DNA from 3 places in the Thalassotalea sp. PLHSN55 genome. Region 1 is predicted to be linked to each of the others. Evidence: predicted binding sites of a transcription regulator. Region 1 holds the regulator's gene; each other region holds the start of a gene.
What was found. Region 1 encodes MetJ, which represses methionine synthesis genes. Its sites were predicted from a motif close to TAGACGTCTAGACGTCTA; they were not measured.
Positions count from the first base shown of each region.

Region 2: ACRRSQ_RS18505 (cystathionine beta-lyase) is a predicted target of MetJ. The motif match lies at 1,661-1,678, and genes of this name have one in related genera.
Region 3: ACRRSQ_RS14375 (homoserine O-succinyltransferase) is a predicted target of MetJ. The motif match lies at 1,921-1,938, and genes of this name have one in related genera.

Region 1 is NZ_JBPDIH010000009.1:152,893-156,165, reverse strand. It holds gene metL (bifunctional aspartate kinase/homoserine dehydrogenase II) at 1-347, opposite strand, end outside; gene metB (cystathionine gamma-synthase) at 393-1,553, opposite strand; gene metJ (met regulon transcriptional regulator MetJ) at 1,750-2,079, shown strand; gene rpoH (RNA polymerase sigma factor RpoH) at 2,179-3,045, opposite strand; gene ftsX (permease-like cell division protein FtsX) at 3,253-3,273, opposite strand, start outside.
Region 2 is NZ_JBPDIH010000012.1:31,165-34,437, reverse strand. It holds gene ACRRSQ_RS18520 (helix-turn-helix transcriptional regulator) at 1-190, shown strand, start outside; gene ACRRSQ_RS18515 (SMI1/KNR4 family protein) at 311-712, opposite strand; gene ACRRSQ_RS18510 (uracil-DNA glycosylase family protein) at 822-1,406, opposite strand; gene ACRRSQ_RS18505 (cystathionine beta-lyase) at 1,724-2,905, shown strand; gene ACRRSQ_RS18500 (cation:dicarboxylate symporter family transporter) at 3,156-3,273, shown strand, end outside.
Region 3 is NZ_JBPDIH010000007.1:63,756-67,028, reverse strand. It holds gene metH (methionine synthase) at 1-840, opposite strand, end outside; gene ACRRSQ_RS14375 (homoserine O-succinyltransferase) at 830-1,792, opposite strand; gene ACRRSQ_RS14370 (hypothetical protein) at 2,503-3,273, shown strand, end outside.

The DNA.
Region 1 (3,273 bases):
GCGATATCTTGTTTTAATAACTGAATAAGCTGCTGGCTATTATTGTCACTTAATAATGATTCAATAAGCTGACTTTGATTACGCTCAAGTGCAGATAGTGCCTGTGGAAAGTTTTCATCTTGCTCTAAGGCGAGTTGATATAAGGCAAATATTTCATCGGTGGTATCGCCACTGGCGGAAACAACCACCACGTCATTAAGCTGACAATTTTTCTGAATAATTGAAACGACACGTTCAATACATTGGGTGGTAGCTAAACTACTACCACCGAACTTATGCACACTAATGGCATGTTTAGCTAATTGATTGGGTTCAATACTTTGTTGAGTAGCAACATTAGTTTGCATGTTTTAATTACCTATGACTTATCGAAAACTTAGCGGTAGCTTTGACTAATTATGTTGGCTGGCGGCTAAGCCTTGACCAAGATCAGCAATAATATCGTCAATATCTTCTATACCAACCGATACGCGCACTAACGATTGCTTAATACCTGCAGCTATTTGCGCTTCTAATTCCATGCCTGCATGAGTCATTGTCGATGGATGACTGATCAAGCTTTCCACACCACCTAACGACTGCGCCAAGGTAAACAAATCCAGATTGGCAAATAGTGCTTTAACGGCAGCTTCACCACCTTTCACTTCAAAACTCATCATTGAACCAAAATTCGCTTGCTGTTTTTTAGCTAATGCGTGACTTGGGTGATCACTAAGCCCCGGGTAATATACTTTTTCAACGGCGGGATGATTCACTAAAAACTCAGCAACAGCATCGGCATTTTGTTGATGCTGTTTCATTCTAAGTGGCAGAGTTTTTAAGCCACGCACAGTTAGATAGCTGTCAAATGCGGCGCCTGTAATGCCAATGCAGTTTGCCCACCAAGCAAGCTCTTCGCCTAATGCTTGATCTTTAGTAACCAAAACACCACCAACAACATCACTGTGACCATTAATGTATTTAGTGGTCGAATGAAACACAATATCAGCACCTAAGGTGAGCGGGCGCTGTAATACAGGTGACATAAAAGTATTATCAACCGCCACTAAAGCGCCAACGTCGTGACTTAGTTTTGCGACTTTTTCAATATCAACTAATCGTAATAAAGGATTACTTGGTGTTTCGATTAACACCACTTTGGGTTTTTGCGCTAAAGCATCGGCTAGTGCTTGTTCATCGTTTTGGTCAACGACAATAACCTTAAATAAGCCGCGTTTAGCTAAATGGGTATATAAACGATAACTGCCGCCATAGCAGTCATGTGGAATAACAATAACATCGTCAACAGAAAGCAACTGGCATACTAAATGAGCCGCAGCCATGCCGGTACTGGTGACCACACCAACACTGCCCTGCTCTAGATCGGCAATCGCTTGTGCTAATGTTGCTCGGGTTGGGTTACCCGTTCTGGAATAGTCAAATTCGCGCTTTTCATTAAAGCCTTTTAACGAATATGTACTCGACAAGTGAATTGGAGCAACAACTGCACCGTGGTGCTTATCGTTATTAATGCCAGCGCGTACGGCGACTGTAGCAATTTTTTTAACCGTCATTTTATTCCTCAAATTCATTTAGATGTTTGGACGTCTATAACTCTAAACACTTTAGTAAAAGCGGTCAAGAACTTTAGACATCTAAACTTCTACACTTTCACTGTTGACTCAAGCCCTACAACCAGTACAATTTAGCCTAGCAAATTATTTTAATCTAAGGGTTTCTCCCTTTTTATCGAAGTATCGAGGTAAGTTCATGGCTGAGTGGAATGGTGAGTATATTAATCCTTACGCGGAGCACGGCAAAAAAAGCGCGCAAGTCAAAAAAATTACTGTCTCTATCCCATTACGTGTCCTTAAGGTGTTAACCGATGAACGCACCCGTCGCCAAGTCAGTAATTTACGCCACGCTACCAATAGCGAACTGTTATGCGAAGCATTTTTACACGCATTTACCGGTCAGCCTCTACCTGACGACAATGATTTAGCTAAAGACAATGATCAAAAGCTACCTGCTAGTGTACGTAAACTGCTTGAAGAGCAAGGTATTACCGACTTCAGCGCTTATGAAGTTGATGAAGATTAAATTAGACTTATAAAAAATAGACATAAAAAAACCGGCTTTTTAGCCGGTTTTTTTATGTCTATTTTTTATGCTTAAGTGCTAAGCAAAACTAAGCCACTACTATATCACCATAGTGTTTTTAAGTTTTGTTAACGCATTCTTTTCAAGTTGGCGAACACGCTCTGCTGAGATTTGGTATTTATCTGCTAGCTCTTGTAAAGTCGCTTTATCATCCGTTAACCAACGGGTGCGAATAATATCTTGGCTACGCTCGTCTAAATCCACTAATGCAGAAGTTAAACGTTGGTTTGCGTGATTCTCCCAATTGTCGTCTTCAACAATAGTTGCTAAGTCAGACTGCTTGTCTTCAAGATATTGTGCTGGAGAAAAACTACCAGCGCTTGCACTGTCGTCTTCATCAGAAGAAAGTTCAAAGGCTTGGTCTTGGTTACTCATACGAGATTCCATTTCCAACACATCTTTAGTACTTACACCTAAAGTTTCAGCAACGTTATTAATTTCATCATTACTAAACCAACCTAAGCGCTTTTTATTTTTACGTAAATTAAAAAATAATTTACGTTGAGCTTTAGTTGTTGCAACTTTAACAATACGCCAGTTACGTAAAACAAACTCATGAATTTCTGCTTTGATCCAATGAACAGCAAAAGAAACCAAGCGAACACCCACTTCCGGGTTAAAACGCTTAACAGCTTTCATTAAACCTACGTTACCTTCTTGAATAAGATCAGCTTGCGGTAAACCATAACCGGCATAGCCTTTAGCAACGTGAATAACAAATCGTAAATGCGACATAATCAGCTCTTGTGCAGCTTGTAAGTCGTCATGCTGATGGAGGCGTGTAGCAAGCTCCTGCTCTCTTTCGGCAGTAAGCATAGGAATGCTATAAGCTGATTGCACATATGTTTCAATGCTGCCACTACGTGGGACGGTTAACGCCATCGATTGCATTGTATTTATCCTCATATCCATTTACTAAAATTTTTACGCCCGTGATTTTATCAATAATAAAGCAAAAGATCACGAGGTGATTCTCAACACTACCTAAGTAGAACGGGGAAAACAACTTTCTATTCCACTTTTTTTAAACTAATTTGTGTATTTTTGTTAAAAGAAGTAACCCAAAAAGCGCTTTGAAGGTGAAAATGGTGGCAAGAGTGTAAAACAAAGGTTTTAATCTGTGGTCGGTTCAAT
Region 2 (3,273 bases), on a different contig from region 1:
ATCTGGTAGAGAGTTAGAATGCGCTCAATGGGTTAGCTCTGGATTGACAGCCAAGATTGTTGCTAAAAAAATGAATATAAGTGAAAGAACAGTAAGGTTTCATCTATGTAGTTTAAGAGATAAACTTAATGTTAAATCAAAAGAAGAAGTTATTGCATTACTTGCTTACCATCGCCTTATAACAATCTAATTACCGAAAAATGAGAATAAGGTTGAAATGGTAACGTTCACTAATTCATATTGGGTATAACCCTATTTATTATTGATGGTGAATCATAGCCAAATTATTGATTACTCCGATTTAGAGGTATTAAAGATCATTAAACGCAGCTAACCATGCGCTAAATGACGGTGATACTTGCTCTATCGTGCATAATTGCTGGTTATAGAACCACACCGGAATGTCATGATTGCGCTGTTGACAATCACTGAGTTTGAAACAAAACATATTGCCCTTACAATCTGAGGCAAACAAAATATGACCTTTAGGCATGCCGCTTAACTCATACAGCGCAGACAAGTTTTTAACGTCTTCAAGGCTGAGAAAGTCTTGCACTTCGGCAATATCAGCATTCAAATCGCAAATCTTTGAAAAAACATTAGGACTGTGCACTAAGCCATAATTGCTTAATAAATAGATGTATGTTTCAGGTAAAAAGGCGTTTAAGTGCGATTCAAGTGCGCTAATGTCGTTTTTATTTATCGGTGACATGGCGCTTTTACTGCCCCAATTTTTTACAAATAAGTCGATGCTTTTGATAAGTGATACTCCTGCGGGTAAAGCCCAATATCGGCGCTTAATAGTTTTATAAGTTAATAAGTTAATCGCTTGATAAAATATCAGCTACTCTTGCTTGTAAAGGCGGTAGCAATTGTTTTTCAAACCACGAATTGGCTTTCAGCCAGCGATTATTTCTAGGGCTAGGGTGGGGTAAAGGTATTACCCGCGGCCATTGAGTTTGCCATGCTCGCACGTGTTCAGTGACCGTTTGATACTGCTGATTAAGGTGATACGCCTGCGCGTATTGACCAATAACGATGGTTAATTCTAATGCCGGTAATTGCTCAAGCAATGAGGCTCGCCAGGTTTTAGCACACTCTGGCCGAGGTGGTAAATCGCCCGACTTGCCCGTGCCAGGATAACAAAAGCCCATCGGTAAAATAGCGACTTTGTTCTCATTGTAAAAATCGTTTGACGATATCGCTAACCAGCTTCTTAAGCGATCACCACTGGCATCATCAAACGGAATGCCAGAGGTATGTACTTTACGTCCTGGAGCTTGTCCGGCAATAAGAATACGTGAGTTAGCAGAAAGCTGAACAATGGGTCTAACACCATCAGCAAGGGCATGTTGGCAAATATTGCAGGCTCTTACTTCTTTAAGCAGCTTGCTTAAGTCTTTCATCGTATCTACCTAATTTGGTTATTTAGCTACTCATTGAGTCAAGGCGTTAATTGTATGCTTACGCAATTTTTAATTCAAAGCTAATCGTTTTGATACTTAGTAGATAGAACTATTTAATATGCGCTGAGCGCAAAATTTCGTTTTTAGTCGTTAATTCATCGAAAGGGGCGTTGAGCGATCGTATTGCCTTGAGTAAATTTCTGCTCACCAGCATTGTTATTCACCCCATTTCAGGTTATAACCTTGTTTATAATATTACGTTTAGATGGCTAGATAGCCATTATTAAAACATCGCCGCGAACTAGGTTACTTAAAAGATGAAACAAGATACTAAAATTATCAACGCAGGCCGCAAGTCAAAATGGACTCAAGGGGTAGTAAACCCGTCGGTACAACGTGCATCCACCGTTGTTTTTGAATCAACTACTGCCATGAAACACGCGGCAGGCAATAAAACCAATCAAGTGCTTTTTTATGGCCGCCGTGGTACCACAACCTCGTTTGCATTTTCTGATGCTATGGTTGAACTTGAAGGTGGTGCAGGTTGTGCTTTGTATCCGTCTGGTACAGCTGCTATCACCAATGCGATTTTATCCTTTGTGAAAAGCGGCGATCATATTTTAATGGTGGATACCGCTTATGAACCTACTCGCGATTTTTGTGATAAGTTACTGACCAACTATGGCGTTGAAACCACTTACTACGATCCGCTCATTGGCGCCGGTATTGAAGCGTTAATTAAAGAAAATACTTCGATCATCTTTTTAGAGTCGCCCGGTTCAATTACCATGGAAGTACAAGATGTACCTACCATTGCTAAAATCGCCCATCAACATGACTGTATTGTCATGCTTGATAATACTTGGGGAGCAGGTGTTAATTTTCAGCCGTTTGATTATGGCGTCGATATTTCAGTGCAAGCGGCAACAAAATACATTGTTGGTCATTCAGATGTCATGCTGGGCACGGCAACGGCGACGGAAAAATATTGGCCGCAGCTTCGCGAGCATAGTTATACACTAGGCCAATGTACTTCTCCTGATGATTTATACTTAGCGCTACGCGGTATTCGCACCTTAGGGGTACGTTTAAACCAACATGAAAAAAATGCGTTAAAAGTGGCGAACTGGTTAAAAACACGCCCAGAAGTGGAAACTATATTGCATCCTGCGTTTGACTCTTGCCCGGGGCATGAATTTTTCCAACGTGATTTTAATGGCTCCAACGGGTTATTTTCTTTTGTCCTTAACTGCGGTAACCAAAAAGCTTTAAACGCACTGCTTGATAGTATGGAACACTTTAAAATGGGCTATTCTTGGGGCGGTTTTGAAAGTTTAATTCTAGGTATTACCGGTTTAAAAAATATGCGCACCGCAACACAGTGGCCATATGAAAACCCGTTAATTCGCTTACATATTGGTTTAGAAGATGTTGACGATTTAATTGCTGATTTAGAGCAAGGCTTTGAGAAGTTTCATCAAGTACTAGCAACAAGTTAATAAACATCATCTCGCCTCACGTATTGTTAAATTCGTGGGGCTTTTTTGTTTTGGCAATAACTCAATTAGAGCGATTGCCACTTCAACTAGTGCTTTTTTAACCATTGAATACATTTAAATGTTAAAAGCACTATACAAGCTTATTTTCTCATGTCCATCCGCTATATTTATTGTCTTTAGTTCAGTATCATTCTCCTATTCGTAGCTACGCATTTAAGTAAAAATTTATTTTTTCTTTCAGGAATATTTGATGTTCATAACCAAGCTTTATCAAAAACTCAGCCCATTTCAACGCGTTATTATTTCACTTATTCTAGGTATATGTGCGGGGATTTTTGTTGGAGAACCTGCGGGTAAAATAGAAATAC
Region 3 (3,273 bases), on a different contig from region 1:
ATTGGGGTGAGCACTAACCGCAACATCAGAAATTCGGCTTAACTCTTCCACATATTGACGAAGCTCTACCGGACCTAACGCACAGTTCAAACCAAAAGAAATCGGTTTGGCGTGTCGTAGTGAGTTATAAAACGCTTCGGTGGTTTGTCCTGAAAGGGTACGACCCGAGGCATCGGTAATGGTACCCGAGATCATTACCGGATAACGCTTGCCTAATTCTTCAAATACCGCTTCAACCGCAAAGATTGCCGCTTTTGCATTTAGGGTATCGAAGATAGTTTCAATTAAAATAATGTCTGAACCACCTTCAATCAACGCTTTGGTTGACTCAATATAGGCGTCTTTTAGCTGATCAAAAGTAACATTACGATAAGCTGGATCATTCACATCAGGCGAGATTGAACAGGTGCGGTTTGTTGGTCCTAAAACTCCAGCAACAAAACGCGGTTTATCTGGATTTTGCTTGGTATATTCGTCGGCAACTTCACGTGCTAATTGCGCTGCCACTAAGTTTATTTCTGCGCTTTGCGCTTCCATATCATAGTCGGCCATCGCAATAGTGGTCGCGTTAAAAGTATTAGTTTCTAGAATATCGGCACCAGCGGCTAAATATTCTTTATGAATGGCTTTGATAATGTCAGGCTGAGTAAGCACTAACATATCGTTATTGCCTTTAACATCGAGATGCCAGTCAGCAAAACGCTCACCGCGGTAATCTTGTTCTTCAAGTTTATACGCTTGGATCATGGTGCCCATAGCACCATCGAGGATCAAAATACGCTCTTGTAATTGCTGCTCTAATAAGTCAAACGATGCTGATCGCAAAATACTACTGGCCACTTTTTGCTCCTGGATGTATAGCTTGAATGTTATCAGCGTCTAACTGATAAGGGGTAATTTGATAAACGTAATAATTAAGCCAATTGGTAAATAATAAACTACCATGACTTCGCCAAGAGCTCACCGGTTCTGCACTTGCGTCGTTATTAGGATAATAGCCCGACGGCATTTTGACTTGGACGTTGTCACCGGCCGCTTTTAAATCTCGTTGGTATTCTTCATGTAAGGTAGTTGCGTCATATTCCGGATGACCCGTTACATAGACCTGTTGTTTATTTTTACTGGCAACCACATAGGCACCTGCTTGATCAGATTGAGCAATAATTGTCAAATCGGGAACCGATTGATAATCTTCAACACTGATATAACCATAGCGCGAATGTGGCACATTAAAACTACCGTCAAAGCCACGCGTTAACTCTTCGTGCGCGTCAAGTGGGCGATGCTGATACACTCCAGAAAGCTTTTGTTCACGCAGTTTTCGGTTAATACCGTAGTAATAGTACATCGCCGCATGAGCTGCCCAACATGAAAACATAGTTGAAGTTACATTTTTTTCAGCCCAATCAAATACTTCACAAATTTTATCCCAAAACTTAACTTCACTGTAATCAAGTAATGCTAGCGGCGCCCCTGTAATAATTAAGCCGTCGTATTGCTTATCTTTAATATCATCAAATAAACAATAGAAATTATCTAAATGCTCTTTTGGGGTATTTTTTGAAACATTTTTATGGATACGCACAAACTCAACATTAATTTGCAATGGCGTATTCGCCAACATGCGCAATATCTGCACTTCTGTTTCAATTTTATTAGGCATCAGGTTAAGTATTGCTACTTGCATCGGGCGAATTTCCTGATTAGCAGCACGGTGCTCAGACATTACAAAAATGTTCTCTTTGTCTAATATGGAAAGTGCTGGTAACTGATCAGGAATTTTAATCGGCATTTTTCTCAACCTCTTGAAGTAGTCACACTAATAATGAAATATCAAACAATGCAGATAAACATTAAAAGTTTATTATAGGCAATTCTATAGCGACTAATGTGACTTGGAACGCTAGAAATGTCAACTTCTAAACGTTTAGATGGCTAAAACTTTTAATCTGGTCTTATACTGTATTCTTATAGCGGCACTTTTTATATCCACTGAACTTATAGTGATTATTAACAACTGCCGTATTAACTGCGAAAATATTGCTCTCGCTTAACGTTATACCAAGTGCATTAATTAATTGATCACTTAGCGACAATTAAAAGGCTTATAGGCACAGGTTATATGCTCCATGCATAACCTAAGTACCTACATCCATGTAGGCAAGGCATTGATTGAAAAGAATGGTTATTCTCGGTAACTGCTCCTGCGTTACCCTAATGTATTACATCCATGTAATAACCTTGTCAAAATCAATAACGATGGATATAAGCCTTTTAAAATCGCCCTTTGGGAACTGATTAGCGAACTGATAACGGCTCAAAATTAAAGAAATATAGAATAACTATGTTTAAGTAATTTTGTTTGTTCTAAGGTCGTTAATCGAGTTCTAAGTTGACTAATTTATTAATATAATTGGTATTAGGTATTTTTAAATGATTTAAAGCGTAGTTTTCTTCTATACTCAAATTAAATGTCTATTTTTATTGATGGGATTAAAACGAATGCAGGTGCACAAGTTTTTGTTGTCTTGGTTTTGCTGGCTTGCATTACTACTTTCTCATTATGCATGCTCTGAAAGTTGGTCCGCTGCGCCTGACACTTCAGCCAAAAAGCCATTACAACAATACTTTTTAACCTTTCCGCCTTATTGGGAAAACAGTAATGATAAGTTCTCCGGAGTACATTATCGACTGGCCAAAGCTCTGTATAAACACGCAAATTTAGACGTTGAATTTGTTAATGTGCCTTATAGCAGAATGCAGCAACAAGCGACACAAGGTGACATAGCCTTTATTAATTACGGCGAAGTTGACGGAGTATATACCAACGATATTTTGCATGTTTGCGTACCACCAACAGAAATTACCTTACGCGTATATTACCTAGATGAAACCTTACCAGAGATAATTAATATTGAAGACTTTGATGAGCAAAACCTTATCATATTGCATGGTTTACCACTGGGTAACTATGAAAGTTTAAAAACCAATAAAAGCATTAGCTTTATGCGACCTCGTTCAGTAAAAGCCGCGATAAAAGGATTAGTTACTGGCAGGGGCGATTATTTTATTGTCTTTGACAATATGATGATAAATGCTCAACAACATTTTTTTCCGCTAAATAGCTACCAATTAAAAAGCTACCCTTTGTATACCCTGCTCGGCTATCCGATAACAACACCAAAGAACTTTATTGGTGGTAAAGAAATATGCCAAAAAGTAACTACTAGTTATCGGCAACTTATTGAAGCTGGAGTGGTTGACGAAAAACAT